One region of the Serratia sp. A07 genome, then DNA from elsewhere that is predicted to be linked to it. Evidence: predicted binding sites of a transcription regulator. Region 1 holds the regulator's gene; each other region holds the start of a gene.

The links. Region 1 encodes PhoB, which activates phosphate uptake and scavenging genes when phosphate is short. Its sites were predicted from a motif close to CTGTCATAAAACTGNCNNAT; they were not measured.
Region 2: a site for PhoB is predicted at 2,906-2,925, ahead of pstS (phosphate ABC transporter substrate-binding protein PstS). Genes of this name have one in related genera too.
Region 3: a site for PhoB is predicted at 4,039-4,058, ahead of AC4PR2_RS16110 (MIP/aquaporin family protein). Genes of this name have one in related genera too.

What each region holds. Positions count from the first base shown of each region.
Region 1 covers NZ_JBZXDO010000003.1:106,270-112,724, reverse strand. The annotation lists gene brnQ (branched-chain amino acid transport system II carrier protein) at 1-655, opposite strand, end outside; gene AC4PR2_RS04240 (PstS family phosphate ABC transporter substrate-binding protein) at 1,141-2,103, opposite strand; gene phoR (phosphate regulon sensor histidine kinase PhoR) at 2,118-3,434, opposite strand; gene phoB (phosphate response regulator transcription factor PhoB) at 3,459-4,148, opposite strand; gene sbcD (exonuclease subunit SbcD) at 4,364-5,596, shown strand; gene sbcC (exonuclease subunit SbcC) at 5,593-6,455, shown strand, end outside.
Region 2 covers NZ_JBZXDO010000034.1:8,624-15,078, reverse strand. The annotation lists gene glmU (bifunctional UDP-N-acetylglucosamine diphosphorylase/glucosamine-1-phosphate N-acetyltransferase GlmU) at 1-682, shown strand, start outside; gene glmS (glutamine--fructose-6-phosphate transaminase (isomerizing)) at 835-2,664, shown strand; gene pstS (phosphate ABC transporter substrate-binding protein PstS) at 3,001-4,041, shown strand; gene pstC (phosphate ABC transporter permease PstC) at 4,133-5,089, shown strand; gene pstA (phosphate ABC transporter permease PstA) at 5,091-5,981, shown strand; gene pstB (phosphate ABC transporter ATP-binding protein PstB) at 6,036-6,455, shown strand, end outside.
Region 3 covers NZ_JBZXDO010000015.1:80,729-87,183, forward strand. The annotation lists gene tehA (dicarboxylate transporter/tellurite-resistance protein TehA) at 1-291, shown strand, start outside; gene glpX (class II fructose-bisphosphatase) at 332-1,342, opposite strand; gene glpK (glycerol kinase GlpK) at 1,471-2,979, opposite strand; gene AC4PR2_RS16110 (MIP/aquaporin family protein) at 3,022-3,867, opposite strand; gene zapB (septal ring assembly protein ZapB) at 4,392-4,631, shown strand; gene rraA (ribonuclease E activity regulator RraA) at 4,692-5,177, opposite strand; gene AC4PR2_RS16125 (1,4-dihydroxy-2-naphthoate polyprenyltransferase) at 5,253-6,170, opposite strand; gene hslU (ATP-dependent protease ATPase subunit HslU) at 6,267-6,455, opposite strand, start outside.

The sequences.
Region 1 (6,455 bases):
TCACGCCGCGCGAGCGCGCCGCGTTGACGATAACGATGCCGAATACCAGCGCACCCAGCGTATCCATGGTCAGATAGCCGTTAACGAAGCCGGAGGAGAAAGGCACGCTCTGGTAAGCCGCCGTCGCCGGGATCGGCGCGCCGGCAGGCCACAGCAGCGCGGCGATGCCCAATACGGCCAGCGCCACAATCTTCAGCGGTGCCAACACGTGGCCGACGGTGTCGAGCAGACGGCCCGGATACAGGGAGATGCCGATCACCAGCGCGAAGTACACCAGGCTGTAGATGAACAGCGGCATGGCGCCGTCGCCGGTCAGCGGGGCGATACCCACTTCAAACGACACGGTGGCGGTACGTGGCGTGGCGAACAGCGGGCCGACGGCCAGGTAGCAGACGGTCGCCAGCAGCAGGCCGGCGCCACGGCCGATCGGTGAGCTGAGGGCGTCGATGCCGCCGCCGACGCGCGCCAGCGCGATGACGGTGATGACCGGCAGACCGACGGCGGTGATCAGGAAGCCCAGCGCCGCGGTCCAGACGTGTTCACCGGACTGCAAGCCGACCATCGGCGGGAAGATGATGTTCCCGGCCCCGACGAATAAGGCAAAGGTCATAAAGCCCAGTGCCAGGATATCTTTTGACGTTAAACGATGACTCATACGATGTCGTGTTGCCTGTTCAAATGAAAAATAGTGTCCGATAGCGTGGTGGCGTGACGCCCCACCCGGTTGCCGGCATGCCCGATCGTTGCAGCGCCAAATAAGCACCCTAAACGCAATAGATCCGGCGTTTATGTCCCTATTCGAAAGTGGCCGCTCATGAAGATGGGCAAAATTTTAGGAGTTATAAAAATGGAGGTTTAATCCGACAACGAAGGCTAAGGTAAACGTTTATAGCGCTTCAAGGCAAGGCGCACGGCGAAAAGCAGAGCTATCGACCATATAAACTTTTGCCACCAGTCGATCATATTGGCTATCAATAAATATACACTACATGATTTGTATCATTTTTGAACAACAGATTCACGAAACGTGAAGCATATATCACTTTACCGCGCGAAAACGCCAATAAATGCCCGGTTTTCGCGTGGCATAAGCTCCGTTTGGCCGTGAAAAAAGGCGAAAATTACGCCGCTTTTTGCCGCTTATTGCACCGTAGCCGACGCGAGCGGCTGCAAGCCGAGCGCCTGGCGGGTCTTCTGCAGGGCGGCCGGCGGCAGCGGCAGATAGCCGTCGTGATTGACCAGGCTCTGCCCTGCGGTCGACAGCACGCGGTCGAGGAACGCGGCGGTCAGCGGCTCGAGCGGTTGATTGGGGGCTTTGTTGATATAGATATAGAGATAGCGCGACAGCGGGTAGCGATCGTTGCGCACGTTGGCGGCGGTAGGTGCGACATAGTCCTCTCCCGACTCCGCCAACGGCAGCAGCCGCACGCCGCTGGCGCGAAAGCCGATGCTGGCATAGCCGATGCCGTTGAGCGAACCGGCCACCGCCTGCACCACCGAGGCCGAGCCGGGCAGCTCATTGACGCGCGGCATAAAATCGCCGCCGCACAGCGCGCGCAGTTTGAAATAGCCGTAGGTGCCCGAAGCCGAGTTGCGGCCGAAGCGCTGCAGCGAGCGCGTCGCCCAATCGCCGCTGAGCCCCAGCTCGCCCCAGCGCGTCAGCGGTTTGCTCTCACCGCAGCGCCGGGTGGCGGAGAAAATGCGATCGAGCTGCTGCAGATTGAGGCCGCGCAGCGGGTTGTCCTGATGCACCAACACCACCAGCGCATCCACCGCCACCGGCACCGCCAGCGGCGCATAGCCGTAACGGTGTTCGAACGCCGAAACCTCAGCCGCCTTCATCGGCCGGCTCATCGGGCCCAGCTGCGCGGCGCCCGCCGCCAACGCGGTCGGCGCGGTCGACGAGCCGGCGGCCTGGATCTGCAGGTTAACGTTGGGGTAATGCCGGCTGAAATCCTGCGCCCACAACGCCATCAGATTCGCCAGGGTGTCGGAGCCGACGCTGGACAGGTTGCCCGCCAACATGCCATCGGGCTGCGCCAGCGCGCCGCGTCCGGCCAGCAGCGCCAGGCAAAGCAACAGCCCTCGGGTTATTCGGGTCATACCGGTGTCTCGCGTTAATTTTTCACCGCATTCTCTGATAAAGCGGCGGGAACAATCAACCGGTTGGGTAAGGTAAAGATAAAGCGCGTGCCGATCCCCGGCTCGCTGAGGATCTCCAGCCGCGCGTCGTGATGGCTGAGCGCGTGTTTGACGATCGCCAGCCCCAGCCCGCTGCCGCCGGTTTGGCGCGAACGGGCCTTGTCGACGCGGTAAAAACGCTCGGTCAGGCGCGGAAGGTGTTCGGCGGCGATGCCCGGCCCGTTGTCGCTGACCTGGAACTGCGCGCCGTGCGCCGTCTGCTGCCAGCTCACTTCGATATGGGTGCCCTTCGGCGTGTGGTTGACCGCGTTGTACACCAGGTTAGACACCGCGCTGCGCAACTGGTCTTCATTACCGAACACGTTGAGCTGTTCGTTCACCCGGAAGGTGATCTCGTGATTGCCACCGCTCAGCGACTGCGCCTCGCGCTGCAACACCCGCAGCATCAGCGGGATATCCACCCGTTCGTTCATGTCGACATTGGGCGCCGCCTCAATGCGCGACAGCGTCAGCAGCTGCTTGACCAACCCGTCCATCCGACGGGTCTGCTCTTGCATGGTGCTGAGTGCCTTGCTGCGCAGCGAGCCGTCCTGCTCTTCATCGCCCATCATCTCCAGGTAGCCCTGCAGCACCGTCAGCGGCGTGCGCAGCTCATGGCTGACGTTGGCGAAGAAGTTGCGCCGCGCGCCCTCCAGCTGGCGCATCTGGGTGACGTCGCGCGCCACCATCAGCAGCTGCCCTTCGGAGTAAGGCATTACGCGGAATTCGACGTAGTGTTCGTTGTTCAGCTGCAGCGTCAGCGGGCGCGAGAACTCCTGCTGTTGCAGGTAGTGGCTGAATTCCGGATAGCGCAGCAGGTTGAGGATGTGCTGGCCGTTGTCTTCCGGCCAGCGGAAGCCGAGCAGATGCTGCGCCAGCCCATTACACCAGAAGATATTGCCTTCGACGGTGGTCATCACCACCGCATCAGGCAGCGATTCGGCCCCGCTGCGAAAGCGCTTGATCAGCAGCGCCAGCTCGCGCCGGCGGCGGCGATTGCGCTGCTGCATCTGATACAGGCCATAGAACAGCGGCTCCCAGCTCCAGCGGCCGGGCGGCGGCGTCATGCTGCGGTCGATCCACAGCCAATGGGAGAGTTTGAGCTGGTTGTAGAAATTCCACACCAGCGCAGCCAGCGCGGAGGCCAGCAGGAACCAGGGCAGATAACCGAAAATCAGCCCCAGCAGTAAGGCGGGCAGACAAAAAAGAGCCAGCTCCAGAGCCAGCCTCTTCCACGACAGACGTTCTAACACGGCATATTCTCCAGCGCGGCGCGATCAGTAGCGCGTTGAGAACCGGTAGCCGGTGCCCCGAACGGTTTGAACCATTTTATCATGCCCACTGGTTTCTAACGCCTTGCGGAGCCGACGGATATGCACGTCAACGGTACGGTCTTCCACATAAACGTTAGTGCCCCAGACGTGATTAAGCAACTGCTCACGGCTATAAACCCGCTCCGGGTGGGTCATAAAGAAGTGCAGCAGCTTGAACTCGGTCGGCCCCATGTCCAGCGCCTGATCGTTAGCCATCACGCGGTGGGAGGACGGATCCAGGCTCAGCCCTTGCATTTCAATCACTTCTTCCACCGCCATCGGTGAAATGCGGCGCATGACCGCCTTGATGCGCGCCACCAGCTCCTTGGGCGAGAACGGCTTGGTGATATAATCATCCGCCCCCACTTCCAGGCCGCGCACGCGGTCTTCCTCTTCGCCGCGCGCGGTCAGCATCATGACCGGAATATCGCGGGTCAGCGCTTCGCGCTTCATATGTTTGATAAACTGAATGCCGGAACCGCCGGGCAACATCCAGTCGAGCAACACCAAATCAGGGAACGGCTCAGACAGGCGCGTCACGGCGCTGTCATAATCCTCGGCTTCCAACGGTTGGTAACCATTCTGTTCCAACACAAAGCACACCATCTCACGGATCGGCGCTTCGTCTTCCACCACCAGTATGCGTCTTGCCATCGTCAATCCTGCCAATGTGTTAGCGACTTTGCGGGCGCCATTATGCGTCAGTTTTGTGACACTTTTATGAAAAAAAGCGGCTGTTATAGGCAGTAAGCATAGCGATTATTTCCCGGTGCAAAGAAAAATCATTCCGTAGTCGTCGCCATTGCGCCGGGACAGGCGCCGCCGCGGCCTTTATAATCATCGCCATTACCTTTGCATCCGGGAGTGTCATGCGCCTGATCCACACCTCTGACTGGCATCTTGGCCAGTACTTTTTCACCAAAAGCCGCGCCGCCGAGCACCAGGCTTTTCTGAACTGGCTGATCGAACAGATCGAGCAGCAGCAGGTGGATGCGCTGATCGTCGCCGGGGACCTGTTCGATACCGGCTCGCCGCCCAGCTACGCCCGCGAGCTGTACAACCGCTTCGTGGTGGAACTGCAGCGCACCGGCTGCCAACTGGTGGTGTTGGGCGGCAACCACGACTCGGTAGCGACGCTGAACGAATCGCGGGAACTGCTCTCTTGCCTGAACACCACGGTGATCGCGAGTGCGCAGGGCTCCCTTGAGCAGCAGATCGTGGTGCTTAACCGGCGCGACGGCCAGCCGGGCGCCGTGCTGTGCGCCATTCCTTTTCTGCGGCCGCGCGATCTGCTCACCAGCCGCGCCGGCGAATCCGGCGCGCAGAAACAGCAGGCGCTGCAGGAAGCCATTGCCGAACATTACCAAGCGCTGTATCTGGCGGCCTGCGAACGCCGCGAGCAGCTGGGCCTGCCGCTGCCGATCGTCGCCACCGGCCACCTGACCACCGTCGGCGTCACCACCTCCGACTCGGTGCGCGACATCTATATCGGCACCCTGGACGCCTTCCCGGCGCAGGCCTTCCCCCCTGCCGATTACATCGCGCTGGGCCACATTCACCGCGCGCAGAACGTCGCCAAGTCGGAACATATTCGCTATAGCGGCTCACCGATTCCGCTCAGCTTCGATGAACTGGGCAAAGCCAAAAGCGTCTTCCTGGTGGATTTCGCCGACGGTGCCCTGCAGCAGGTAGAAGCGTTAACGATCCCGCAGTTCCAGCCCATGCAGCTGATCAAAGGCGATCTGGCCGAGATCGAACGGCAGCTGCAGCAATTTGCCGACTATGCCGGCGAGCTGCCGGTGTGGCTGGATATCGAAGTGGCGACGCAGGACTACCTCAGCGATATCCAGCGCCGTATCCAGCTGATGGCGGATGAGCTGCCGGTGGAAGTGGTGCTGCTGCGGCGCAGCAAAGAACAACGCCGCCAGGCGATCGCGCAGCAGGACAAGGAAACGCTGAACGAGCTGAGCGTCAACGAGGTGTTCGAACGGCGCCTGGCGCAGGAGGCCGACATGCCCGAAGCGCGCCAACGGCGGATGCATCAACTGTTCCGCCAGGTGGTCGATGCGGTGCAGCACAATCCTGAGGAGACCCACCCATGAAGATCCTCAGCCTGCGGTTAAAAAACCTCAACTCGCTGCAGGGCGAGTGGAAAATTGACTTCACCGCCGAGCCGTTCGCCAGCAACGGCCTGTTCGCCATTACCGGCCCGACCGGCGCGGGCAAAACCACCCTGCTGGACGCCATCTGCCTGGCGCTGTACCACCAGACGCCGCGTCTCAACGTCACGCCGAGCCAGAATGAACTGATGACCCGCCACACCGCCGAATCGCTGGCGGAGGTCGAATTCGAGGTCAAGGGCGTCGGCTATCGCGCCTTCTGGAGCCAGCGCCGCGCCAAAAACGCGCCGGACGGCAATCTGCAGGCGCCGAAGGTCGAACTGGCGCGCCGCGAAGACGGCAAGATCCTGGCAGATAAAGTGCGCGATAAGCTGGAGATCACCGCCGCCATCACCGGGCTGGACTTCGGCCGCTTCACCAAATCGATGATGCTGTCTCAGGGGCAGTTCGCCGCGTTCCTCAACGCCGACGCCAACGATCGCGCCGAGCTGTTGGAAGAGCTGACCGGCACCGAAATCTACGGGCGGCTGTCCGAACAGGTGTTCGAATCCCACAAGCAGGCCAAAACCGACCTGGATGCGTTGCACCAGCGCGCCAGCGGCATCGAGCTGCTGAGCGATGAACAGCGCCACTCCCTGACTGAACGGCTGACGGCGCTGAGCGCGCAGGAAAGCGCTCTCGGCAAGCAAACCCAGCAACAGCAACAGGCGCTGAGCTGGCTGCAGCAATGGCAGCGCCTCCAGCAACAGCAAAACGAGGGGCAACGGCGGCTGGAAACCGCCCAGCGCGAGCAGGCCGAGGCCGCCCCGCAGCTGCAGCGGCTGGCGCTGAGCGAACCGGC
Region 2 (6,455 bases), on a different contig from region 1:
GCTGGCGACCCTGGAGCGCGTCTTCCAGTCGGAACAGTCTGAAAAGCTGCTGTTGGCCGGCGTGATGTTGCTGGATCCGGCGCGTTTCGATCTGCGCGGGGAACTTGTTCACGGCCGCGACATCACTATTGATGCGAATGTGATTATCGAAGGTCACGTCAAGCTGGGCGACCGGGTGAAAATCGGCGCCGGCTGCGTGCTGAAAAACTGCGTGATTGGCGATGACTGCGAGATCAGCCCTTACAGCGTGCTGGAAGACAGCGTGCTGGAGGCTGACTGCACCGTGGGGCCGTTCGCCCGCCTGCGCCCAGGCTCGGAGCTGGCGGCAGGGGCTCACGTCGGCAACTTCGTGGAAATGAAAAAGGCGCGTCTGGGTAAAGGCTCCAAGGCCGGCCACCTCAGCTATCTGGGCGATGCCGAAATCGGCGATGACGTGAATATCGGCGCCGGCACCATCACCTGCAACTACGATGGCGCCAACAAGCACAAGACGGTGATCGGCGACGGCGTATTCGTCGGTTCCGATACACAGCTGGTGGCGCCGGTGTCGGTCGGCAAAGGCTCCACCATCGCCGCCGGCACCACGGTGACGCGCGATATAGCCGAGAACGAACTGGTGCTGAGCCGCGTCAAGCAGGTGCACATTCAGGGCTGGCAACGTCCGGTGAAGAAGAAGTCATAGTGTGTTTTGCGTTGGGCTCCGTTCACGAGCCCAATACAAAACATAATAACCCCCACCATCTACAGGCTCGGGGGACGCACGGTAAAAACCGGCAAAAATCAGGTCAAGGCATCGAAAGCGCCCATGAAGGGCGTTCATTAGGAATATAACTGATGTGTGGAATTGTAGGCGCAGTAGCGCAACGTGATATCGCAGAAATCCTGTTGGAAGGTTTACGTCGTCTCGAGTACCGCGGTTATGACTCCGCCGGTCTGGCAGTGGTCGACGAAAAAGGCAACGTCAGCCGCCTGCGCCGCGTAGGCAAGGTGCAAAAACTGGCCGAAGCGGCGGAGCAGACCGATCTGCACGGCGGTACCGGCATCGCTCACACCCGTTGGGCAACGCACGGTGAACCGACCGAGGCGAACGCGCACCCGCATGTTTCCGACTACATTACCGTGGTGCATAACGGCATCATCGAAAACCACGAACCGCTGCGCGAACTGCTGATCGAACGCGGTTATCGCTTCAGCTCCGAAACCGACACCGAAGTGATTGCGCACCTGGTGCACTGGGAACAACTGCAGGGCGGTACGCTGCTGGAAGTGGTTCAGCGCGTGATCCCTCAGCTGCGCGGCGCCTACGGCACCGTGGTGATGGACAGCCGCGATCCGAGCGTATTGGTCGCGGCGCGCTCCGGCAGCCCGCTGGTTATCGGCCGCGGCGTCGGGGAAAACTTCATTGCTTCCGATCAGCTGGCGCTGCTGCCGGTCACCCGCCGCTTCATCTTCCTAGAAGAAGGCGACGTGGTGGAAGTGACGCGCCGCACCGTCAACATCTTCGACAAGCAGGGCAACGCCATCGAGCGCCCTGAAATCGAATCCCAGGTGCAGTATGACGCCGGCGACAAGGGCGCTTACCGTCACTACATGCAAAAAGAGATCTACGAACAGCCGCTGGCGCTGAAAAACACCCTGGAAGGGCGTTTCAGCCATGGCCAAATCAACCTGAGCGAGCTGGGCCCGCGCGCCGATGAGCTGTTGGCCAAGGTGCAGCACGTGCAGATCATCGCCTGTGGCACTTCTTACCACTCCGGGATGGTGGCGCGTTACTGGTTCGAAGCGCTGGCCGGCGTGCCGTGCGACGTCGAGATCGCCTCCGAGTTCCGTTACCGCAAATCGGCGGTGCGCCCGGGCAGCCTGATCATCACCCTGTCGCAGTCCGGCGAAACCGCCGACACCCTGGCGGCGCTGCGCCTGTCCAAAGAGCTGGGTTATCTCGGTTCGCTGGCCGTTTGTAACGTTGCGGGCTCTTCGCTGGTGCGCGAATCCGATCTGGCATTGATGACCAAGGCCGGCACGGAAATCGGCGTAGCCTCGACCAAAGCCTTCACCACGCAGCTCACCGTGCTGCTGATGCTGGTGGCGCGCTTGGGCCGCCTGAAAGGCATGGCGGAAAGCGTGGAGCAGGAGATCGTGCACGGCCTGCAGGCGCTGCCGGCGCGCATCGAGCAGATGCTGTCGATGGATAAAGAGATCGAAGCGCTGGCGGAAGGCTTCTCCGACAAGCACCATGCGCTGTTCCTCGGCCGCGGCGATCAGTATCCGATCGCCATGGAAGGGGCGCTGAAGCTGAAAGAGATCTCCTATATTCATGCCGAAGCTTATGCGGCGGGCGAGCTGAAACACGGCCCGCTGGCGCTGATCGACGCCGATATGCCGGTGATTGTGGTGGCGCCGAACAACGAACTGCTGGAAAAGCTGAAGTCCAACATTGAAGAAGTGCGCGCGCGCGGCGGCCAGCTGTATGTGTTCGCCGATCAGGACGCTGGCTTCGTCAGCAGCGAAGGCATGACCATCATTCCTCTGCCGCACGTCGAGGAAATCGTGGCGCCGATCTTCTACACCGTGCCGTTGCAGCTGCTGTCTTACCACGTGGCGCTGATCAAAGGCACCGACGTTGACCAGCCGCGCAACCTGGCGAAGTCTGTCACCGTAGAGTAATCTGCCGCAGGTAAACTGCAAAAGCCGGCCTTAGCGCCGGCTTTTTTCATGAGTAACGCGAAAGATGACAGCGGCGCCGATTCAGGGATAAACGTTGTCATATTCAAGCGGATAGGGCGTGGCCAAACGGTTTTTTTATTGCTTGGCTATTGCGCTGTTTTTTATTTAACAAGTTGATTTTTATATAAATCATCACCCCTTAAATGCATTGTAATATAACTGTCATATTGCGTACATTTTTCTGTCACCAAACTGTCCTATTTTCCCTCCTGCAGCAATACTTACTCTGATTAAAACGACTCGAAGTCGATTTTAAATATCCCATTAGGAGGGATTATGAAACTGATGCGTACCACCGTCGCCAGTATTGTGGCAGCGACCTTCTCCCTGACCGCCGTGTCCGCGTTCGCTGCTGCCAGCCTGACCGGTGCAGGTGCGACATTCCCCGCTCCGGTTTACGCCAAGTGGGCAGATTCTTATCAGAAAGAAACCGGCAACAAAGTTAACTATCAGGGCATCGGCTCCTCTGGCGGCGTGAAGCAAATCGTGGCCAACACCGTTGACTTTGGCGCCTCCGACGCCCCGCTGTCTGACGACAAGCTGGCGGCCGACGGCCTGTTCCAGTTCCCGACCGTGATTGGCGGCGTGGTGCTGGCCGTGAATATCCCGGGCATTAAATCCGGCGAACTGACTCTGGACGGTAAAACCCTGGGCGATATCTACCTGGGCAACGTCAAAAAATGGAACGACCCGGCTATCACCAAGCTGAACCCAGGCGTGAAACTGCCTGACCAGAACATCGCCGTGGTGCGCCGCGCCGATGGTTCCGGCACCTCGTTCGTGTTCACCAGCTATCTGTCCAAGGCCAACGCGCAGTGGAAAGAAAAGATTGGCGCCGGTTCTACCGTTAACTGGCCGACCGGTCTGGGCGGCAAAGGCAACGACGGCATCGCCGCCTTCGTTCAGCGTCTGCCAGGCTCTATCGGCTACGTAGAATACGCTTACGCCAAGCAGAACAACCTGGCTTACACCAAGCTGGTTTCCGCCGACGGCAAACCGGTCAGCCCGACTGAAGAGAGCTTCAGCAACGCGGCCAAAGGCGTGGATTGGAGCAAGACCTTCGCTCAGGATCTGACAGACCAGAAAGGCGACAACGTGTGGCCAATCACCTCCACCACCTTCATCCTGGTGCACAAAGAGCAGAAAAACCCTGCTCAGGGCGCCGAAGTGTTGAAGTTCTTCGACTGGGCTTACAAAACCGGCGGCAAACAGGCTAACGAGCTGGATTACGCCACCCTGCCGAAAGAAGTGGTTGAGCAGGTGCGCGCGGCCTGGAAAACCAACGTAAAAGACAGTTCAGGTAAAGCGCTGTACTAACAACGCAGGGGCGCGGGCTCGCCGCGCCCCACACAGTTCTTCAGGCTCCGATCCCGGTTGGGGCTGCCAGGGTTCAAACAGAGAGTAATCTATGGCTGAGTACAAGCCGACCATCAAAGCACCGGGCAAAAACGGTGACATCATTTTCAGCGCGCTGGTGAGACTGGCTGCGCTGATTACCCTATTGTTGCTGGGCGGCATTATCGTTTCGCTGATCTTCGCCTCCTGGCCAAGCATGCAGAAATTCGGCTTCGCTTTCCTGTGGACCAAAGAGTGGGACGCGCCGGCGGAGCAGTTCGGCGCGCTGGTGCCGATCTACGGTACCGTGGTCACCTCGCTTATCGCGCTGATCATCGCCGTGCCGGTGAGTTTCGGCATCGCGCTGTTCCTGACCGAACTGGCGCCGAACTGGTTGAAGCGGCCGCTGGGCATCGCCATTGAGCTGCTGGCGGCCATCCCGAGCATCGTCTACGGCATGTGGGGCCTGTTCGTGTTCGCCCCGCTGTTCGCCGAATATTTCCAGACGCCGGTGGGCGAAGTGCTGTCGGGCATTCCGATCGTCGGCGAGCTGTTCTCCGGGCCGGCCTTCGGCATCGGCATTCTGGCCGCCGGGGTGATTCTGGCGATCATGATCATTCCTTACATCGCCGCGGTCATGCGCGACGTGTTCGAACAGACGCCGGTGATGATGAAAGAGTCGGCCTACGGCATCGGCTGCACCACTTGGGAAGTCATCTGGCGCATCGTGCTGCCGTTCACCAAAAACGGCGTCATCGGCGGCGTGATGTTGGGCCTGGGCCGCGCGCTGGGGGAAACCATGGCGGTGACCTTTATCATCGGTAACACCTACCAGCTCGACAGCGCTTCGCTGTACATGCCAGGCAACAGTATCACCTCGGCGCTGGCCAACGAATTCGCCGAAGCCGAGTCCGGCGTGCACACCGCCGCGTTGATGGAGCTGGGTCTGATTCTGTTTGTTATCACCTTTATCGTGCTGGCGCTGTCGAAACTGATGATCATGCGTCTGGCCAAGAATGAGGGGCGTTAACATGGCGACGATGGATATGCAAAACGCAGTCGTTCTGGCGGAAAGCCGCCGCAAAATGCAGGCCTGGCGCCGGCAGAAAAACCGCCTCGCGCTATTCCTGTCGATGGCGACCATGGCGTTCGGGCTGTTCTGGTTGATCTGGATCCTGATCGCCACCGTCACCAAAGGCTTCGACGGTATGTCGCTGGCGCTGTTCACCGAAATGACCCCGCCGCCGAATACCGCGGGCGGCGGCTTGGCCAACGCCATCGCCGGCAGCGGCCTGTTGATCCTGTGGGCGACCATCTTCGGTACGCCGCTGGGCATCATGGCCGGCATCTACCTGGCGGAATACGGCCGTAAATCCTGGCTGGCGGAAGTGATCCGCTTTATCAACGATATCCTGCTGTCCGCACCGTCGATCGTGGTGGGCCTGTTCGTTTACACCATCGTGGTGGCGAAGATGGAACACTTCTCCGGCTGGGCCGGCATCGTGGCGCTGGCGCTGCTGCAGGTGCCGATCGTCATTCGCACCACCGAAAACATGCTGAAGCTGGTACCGGATACGCTGCGCGAGGCCGCGTATGCCCTGGGTACACCGAAATGGCGCATGATTTCTGCCATCACGCTGAAGGCGTCGGTGTCCGGCATCATCACCGGCGTGCTGCTGGCGATTGCGCGCATCGCGGGGGAAACCGCACCGCTGCTGTTCACCTCGCTGTCGAACCAGTTCTGGAGCACCGACCTGATGCAGCCGATCGCCAACCTGCCGGTGACCATCTTCAAATTCGCCATGAGCCCGTTCGCCGAATGGCAACAGCTGGCCTGGGCCGGGGTGCTGTTGATCACCCTGTGCGTACTGTTACTGAATATCCTGGCGCGCGTGATTTTCGCCAAGAAAAAGCATTCATAAAATTTTGAGCGCCGCTTTGGCGGCGCTGATGAAAAGAGAGAAGTCTTGATGAGTATGGTTACTGACGCTTCCAGCAGCAAAATTCAGGTACGCGATCTGAACTTCTACTACGGCAAATTCCATGCGCTGAAGAACATCACGCTGGATATCGCCAAGAACAAGGTCACCGCGTTTATCGGCCCGTCCGGCTGCGGCAAATCCACCCTGCTGCGCACCTTCAACAAGATGTATCAGCTGTACCCGGAACAGCGTGCGGAAGGCGGCATCCTGCTGGACGGCCAGAACATCCTCACCGACAACTCGGATATCGCGCTGCTGCGCGCCAAGGTCGGCATGGTGTTCCAGAAGCCGACGCCGTTCCCGATGTCGATTTACGACAACATCGCCTTCGGCGTTCGCCTGTTTGAAAAGCTGTCGCGCGCCGATATGGACGAGCGCGTGCAGTGGGCGCTGACCAAGGCGGCGCTGTGGAAC
Region 3 (6,455 bases), on a different contig from region 1:
TTAATCCTGTTGGGCTACGGCCTGCTGCAGCTGTTTTTTATGTTCCGGTTGGTGCGTTGGTTTTTTGCCGGTGGCTTCAGCCCGGGCATGTGGGCTTTCTCGTTCGGCTTATCGGCGATGGCGAACGCGTCGCTGCGGTTGTTGCAGAGCCAGCGCGGGGCAGATATGCAAGTGCTGGCCTGGGGGCTGTTCGCGTTGGCTAACCTGCTGCTCGTCGGCCTGATGGTGAAGACGCTGTGGCTGCTGTTGCGTGGGAAACTGCTGCCCGCCAAAACGCCGGTGGCGGGATGAACCCGCCCTCAGCGGCTGCTGGGGGCGGTCTCTTGTCGGCTTACAGCAAAAACTCGTGCAGCGCCGGGTCTTTGCGATCCAGATAGTGGGTCGAACGGATGCGGCGGATGGTGCGCGACTTGCCGCGGATCAGCAGGGTTTCGGTCGTGGCCATGTTGCCCTGGCGGCTGATACCTTCCAGCAGATCGCCCTTGGTGATGCCGGTGGCGGAGAAGATCACGTTGTCGTTGCGCGCCATCTGGTCCATGCGCAGCACCTGACCGGCCTCGATACCCATTTCCCGGCAGCGTGCCAGTTCCTGTTCGCCGATGCGGCGGTTCTCGGCGCTGTCGCCTTTCACCTCATGGCGCGGCAGCAAACGCGCCTGCATGTCGCCGTCCAGCGCGCGGATCACCGCAGCTGAGATCACCCCTTCCGGCGCGCCGCCGATGCCATACATCACATCGACCTCGCTTTCCGGCATGCAGGTGAGAATGGAGGCCGCCACGTCGCCGTCAGGAATGGCGAACACCCGCACGCCCAGCTGCTGCATCTGCGCGATGACGCCGTCGTGGCGCGGTTTGGCCAAGACGATCACCGTCAGCTGCGACAGCGGTTTGCCCAGCCGTGCGGCGACGTTCTGCAGGTTCTCCGCCAGCGGCAGGTCGAGATCGATGGCGCCGCGCGCCGCCGGGCCGACCACCAGCTTCTCCATGTACATGTCCGGCGCGTGCAGGAAGGTGCCGCGATCGCCCACCGCCAATACCGCCAGCGCATTGGACTGGCCCATGGCGGTCATGCGGGTGCCTTCGATCGGATCGACCGCGATGTCGACCGCGTCGCCCTGGCCGGTGCCGACCTGTTCGCCGATATACAGCATCGGCGCTTCGTCGATCTCGCCTTCGCCGATCACGATGCGGCCATCGATATCCACTTTGTTGAGCATGATGCGCATGGCGTGGACCGCCGCGCCGTCGGCGGCGTTCTTGTCGCCGCGTCCCAGCCATTTGTAGCCCGCCAGCGCGGCGGCTTCGGTAACGCGGGAAAATTCGATGGCTAATTCACGTTTCATGGCAAACCTGTCTGTGAGAAAGGGAAGAAAATATCGGCAAAGTCTATCACAGCACGGTGGCGGCGGGGCGGGGCAAAAAAAAGCGCCGCCCGCAGGCAGCGCTTGTTGGAGAAACGGCAGCGTCGAGATTACTCGTGATCTTCCCATGCCTGAGCACGAGCCACCGCTTTTTTCCAGCCGCTGTAGCGGTAGTTGCGTTCGGTGGTTTCGATGCTTGGGCGGAATTCGCGCTCAATCACCGCTTTGCTCTTCACTTCATCCAGATCGTTCCAGTAGCCGATGGCCAGGCCCGCCAGGAACGCGGCACCCAGCGCCGTCGATTCACGCACCTCAGGGCGTTCTACGCGGGTGCCGAGGATATCGGACTGGAACTGCATCAGGAAGTTGTTGGCGACCGCGCCACCGTCCACGCGCAGCGATTGCAGGCGGGTGTTGGCGTCGGCCTGCATGGCGTCCAGCACGTCACGGGTCTGGAAGGCGATGGATTCCAGCGTGGCGCGGATGATGTGGTTGCTGTTGGCGCCACGGGTCAGGCCGAAGATGGCGCCGCGGGCATACGGATCCCAGTAAGGGGCGCCCAGGCCGGTAAAGGCCGGCACCACATAGACGCCGTTGCTGTCTTTCACCTTGGTGGCGAAGTATTCGGAGTCGGCGGCGTCGCTGATCAGTTTCAGCTCATCGCGCAGCCACTGGATAGACGCACCGCCGATGAACACCGCGCCTTCTAGCGCATAGTTCACTTCGCCGCGCGGGCCGCAGGCGATGGTGGTCAGCAGGCCATTTTTCGAGCGCACCGCTTCTTTGCCGGTGTTCATCAGCAGGAAGCAGCCGGTGCCGTAGGTGTTCTTCGCCATGCCCGGTTGAACGCACAGCTGGCCGTACAGCGCTGCCTGCTGGTCACCGGCGATACCGGCGATAGGAATACGCGTGCCGCCTTTACCGCCGATGTTGGTCTGGCCGTACACCTCGGAGGAAGGACGGACTTTCGGCAGCATGGCGCGCGGGATATCCAGCACTTCCAGCATGCGCTCATCCCAGTCCAGCTCGTGGATGTTGAACATCATGGTGCGTGAGGCGTTGGTGTAATCGGTAACGTGTACGCGGCCCTGGGTCATTTTCCACACCAGCCAGGTATCGACGGTGCCGAACAGCAGTTCGCCGCGCTTGGCGCGCTCGCGGGCGCCTTCGACGTTGTCCAGGATCCACTTCACCTTGGTGCCGGAGAAGTACGGGTCAACCACCAGGCCGGTGTTGTGACGGATGTACTCTTCCAGGCCGTCGCGCTTGAGCTTCTCGCAGATGTCGGCGGTGCGGCGGCACTGCCAGACGATGGCGTTGTAAATCGGCTTGCCGGTCTCTTTTTCCCAGACGATGGTGGTTTCGCGCTGGTTGGTGATGCCAATGCCGGCGATCTGATCGGAACTGATGTCGGCTTTCGCCAGCACTTCTACCAGCGTCGAGCTTTGCGACGCCCAGATCTCCATCGGGTCGTGCTCAACCCAGCCGGCCTTTGGATAGATCTGCGGGAATTCACGCTGCGATACCGCAACGATGTTGGCGTCGTGATCGAGCACGACGGCGCGTGAACTGGTGGTCCCTTGGTCGAGTGCGACAATGTATTTTTTTTCTACAGTCATGGTAATTATCCTGCTGTTGTTAACCGTGTAAAACTGCACCCATCACGCTTTGCGCTGCTGGGTCTTGGCATCAGGCTCTTCTTCCGTCACGCAGACGTCGCACGGCAGGTGGCGGCCAATCAGCGCACGGTAACCGAAAGCGCCCAGGCCACAGCCGACGATAGGGGCGAAGATCGGCACCAGGAAGTACGGGATGTCCCGTGCGCCGGTGAAGGCGACTTTGCCCCAGCCGGCCAGGTAGGCAAACAGTTTCGGCCCGAAGTCACGCGCCGGGTTCAACGCAAAGCCGGTCAATGGTCCCATGGAGGCGCCGATCACGGCAATCAGAATACCGATCAGCAGCGGGGCCAGCGGGCCGCGCGGAATGCCGTTGCCGTCGTCGGTCAGCGCCAGGATCAGGCACATCAGAATGGCGGCGATCACCGTTTCTACCAGGAAGGCCTGGCCGACGGAGATGTGCGCGTTAGGGTAAGTCGAGAAGATGCCCGCCAGTTCGAGGCTTTCGTTGCTGCCGCGCACCATGTGGTGAGCCGCTTCAAAGTCGAAGAACAGGTTGTAGTACAGCCCATAGACCAGGGCAGCGGCGCAGAAGGCACCGGCGACCTGTGCAATGATGTAAGGCACCACTTTGCGCCCGTCGAAGCAGGCGAACAGCCACAGAGCGAGGGTGACCGCAGGGTTGAGATGCGCGCCGGAAATGGCGGCGGTCAGATAGATGGCCATGGCGACGCCCAGGCCCCAAATGATGCTGATTTCCCACTGGCCGAAGCTGGCGCCCGCCAGTTTCAGCGCGGCAACGCAGCCTACGCCAAAGAAGATCAGCAGCGCCGTGCCGAGGAACTCGGCGATGCACTGGCCTTTTAATGTCGGACTGGTGGTTTGGCTCATAATGTTGTTGTCCTGCAAAACGGCGGTTGTTGGTTTATAGGCTCAGTTGGGTATACATCCGGCCTATGGGCACAGTTTTTTTCATCTCGTCCAATTATTGAATAAGGACGTGATGTAAATTTATCGTTAACGAACATAAACGAGAAATAGCGAAATCAAAATGTGTGTGGCGCGTCATAAAATTGAGCGATTTCGCGTCGTTTAGTGTTCTTTCTGAGCCATAAAAGTGTGATCTGACCAGTGGTTTGGCGAGGGTTGTTAACAACTCGCGGCGGTGGCGGCGGGGATTTTCAGTTTTTGCTGATGGCGGGGGCAGGAAAATTGCAACAGACTGCGCGATGATCCGGTATGTTGCTAGACAGGCGGAGACTGGCTACTTACAATCGTTTTTAACGAATCGAGACTGGCGCGCCTTCCGTAACGGCGCGCGTCACTGAGCGCGATGCAATATTCGCAGTAGCTGCAGCCGACGTTGCGGCCGCTACTTATAGATGTACGCCTTGCTATCATGAGGGGACTGAAGCATGTCATTTGAAGTATTTGAGAAACTGGAAGCAAAAGTACAGCAGGCGATTGATACCATCACCTTGTTGCAGATGGAAATTGAAGAGCTGAAAGACAAAAACAACTCTCTGTCGCAGGAAGTTCAGGCTGCCTCCGGCAACCACGAAGCGCTGGTGCGCGAAAACCAACAGCTGAAAGAAGAACAGCACGTATGGCAAGATCGCCTGCGCGCTCTGCTGGGCAAAATGGAAGAGGTCTGATTCCTCACGCCATGCAGCAACGAAAAGGGCGCCTCAGGCGCCCTTTTTCATGACCGAAAATCACTCGATGTCGAGCGGGTCTTCGGAGAGGATGATGCCGGTGTTGTCGGCATACAGGTGATCGCCGGAGAAGAAGGTGACGCCACCGAAGTTGACGCGGATATCGCTTTCGCCCACGCCTTCGCTCACGGCACCCACCGGGATCGCCGCCATCGCCTGAATGCCGATGTCGAGTTCTTCCAGATCGTCCACCTGACGCACCGCGCCGTACACCACGATGCCTTCCCATTCGTTCTGGGCGGCCAGGCGCGCCAGTTCGGCGTTGATCAGCGCCCGGCGTACCGAACCGCCGCCGTCGACCAACAGCACGCGGCCGCGGCCGTTTTCTTCAAGCAGATCGAACAACAGGCCGTTATCCTCAAAGCATTTCACCGTGGTGATCTGCCCGCCAAATGAAGTACGCCCGCCAAAATTGGAGAACAGAGGTTCAACAACGTTCACCTCTTCATGATAGATGTCGCAAAGTTCGGAAGTATCGTATTTCATAGGATTTTACGTCTGTTTGCCGCTGGAATGTTCAGTATATCCCTTTATTCGCCCTGTTGGCAAAATCATCAGTTTTTAACTGAGCGCCACGCCGATGGCGAACAGCAGGTTGGCCAGCAACGCCGCCTTGACCATGTGTTCCAGCATCGGCCGCATGCCGACCGGCGTCGGATCGCGCAACACGCGCAGGCCGTGGCGCACCAGCAGCGGGATCGCCAGCACGAACAGCCAGCCCCACGGGCTGTGGAGATTGAACAGCGTAAACAGCGCGAAACACAGCACCGCGCCGCCGAGCAGCAGGGCATGGTAAATGCGCGCCTTGTGCGGGCCGAGGCGCACCGCCAGCGTGTTCTTGCCGTTTTCGCGATCGCTCTCGATATCGCGCAGATTGTTGATGTTGAGCACCGCCGTCGCCAGCAGGCCACAGGCGGTGGCCGGCAGCATCACGACGCTGTCGAAGGTGTGCGTTTGCAGATAGTAGGTGCCGGCCACGCTCAGCCAGCCGAAGAACACCAGCACCGAGATGTCGCCCAGCCCCAAATACCCGTAGGGCTTGTTGCCGACGGTATAGGTGATGGCCGCCACGATAGACAGCCCGCCCAGCACCAGGAAGCCCACCACGTCGCTGGGTTGCTCGCAGGCGACTGCGATCAGCGAACAGCCGGCGAGGGCGATCAGCACCACCGTCACCACCAGCGCCCGTTTCATCTGCGCCTGGGTGATCATGCCTTTTTGCATGCCGCGCAACGGCCCGATGCGATCTTCTTTGTCGCTGCCTTTGACCGCATCGCCGTAGTCGTTCGCCAGGTTGGAGAGGATCTGCAGCAGGCCGGCGGTCAACAGCGCCAGCAGCGCCACTTCAGGTTTCAGGCTGCCGTGCCAGGCGGCGATGGCCGAGCCGACCACGATGGAGGCAAAAGCCAACGGCAGGGTGCGGGGGCGTAGACTTTCCAGCCAGGCGGAGATCGGGGTGGTGGAGGTTGATGAGCTCATGTTTCGCTTCTGTCAGTGAGTTGCGGTGTCCGTTAGAAATAATTGTGGGAGGCAATGCCTCCCACACAGATGACTGACAAGACAATGATTGAGCGATTATAGGATAAAACGACTCAAATCTTCATCCGCCACCAGTTCATCCAGATGACTGCGCACGTAATCCGCATCAATTGTAATGGATTGGCCATTAATTTCACTCGCATCGTAGGAAATATCTTCCATCAGACGTTCCAGCACGGTGTGCAGACGACGCGCGCCGATATTCTCGGTGCTTTCGTTGACCTG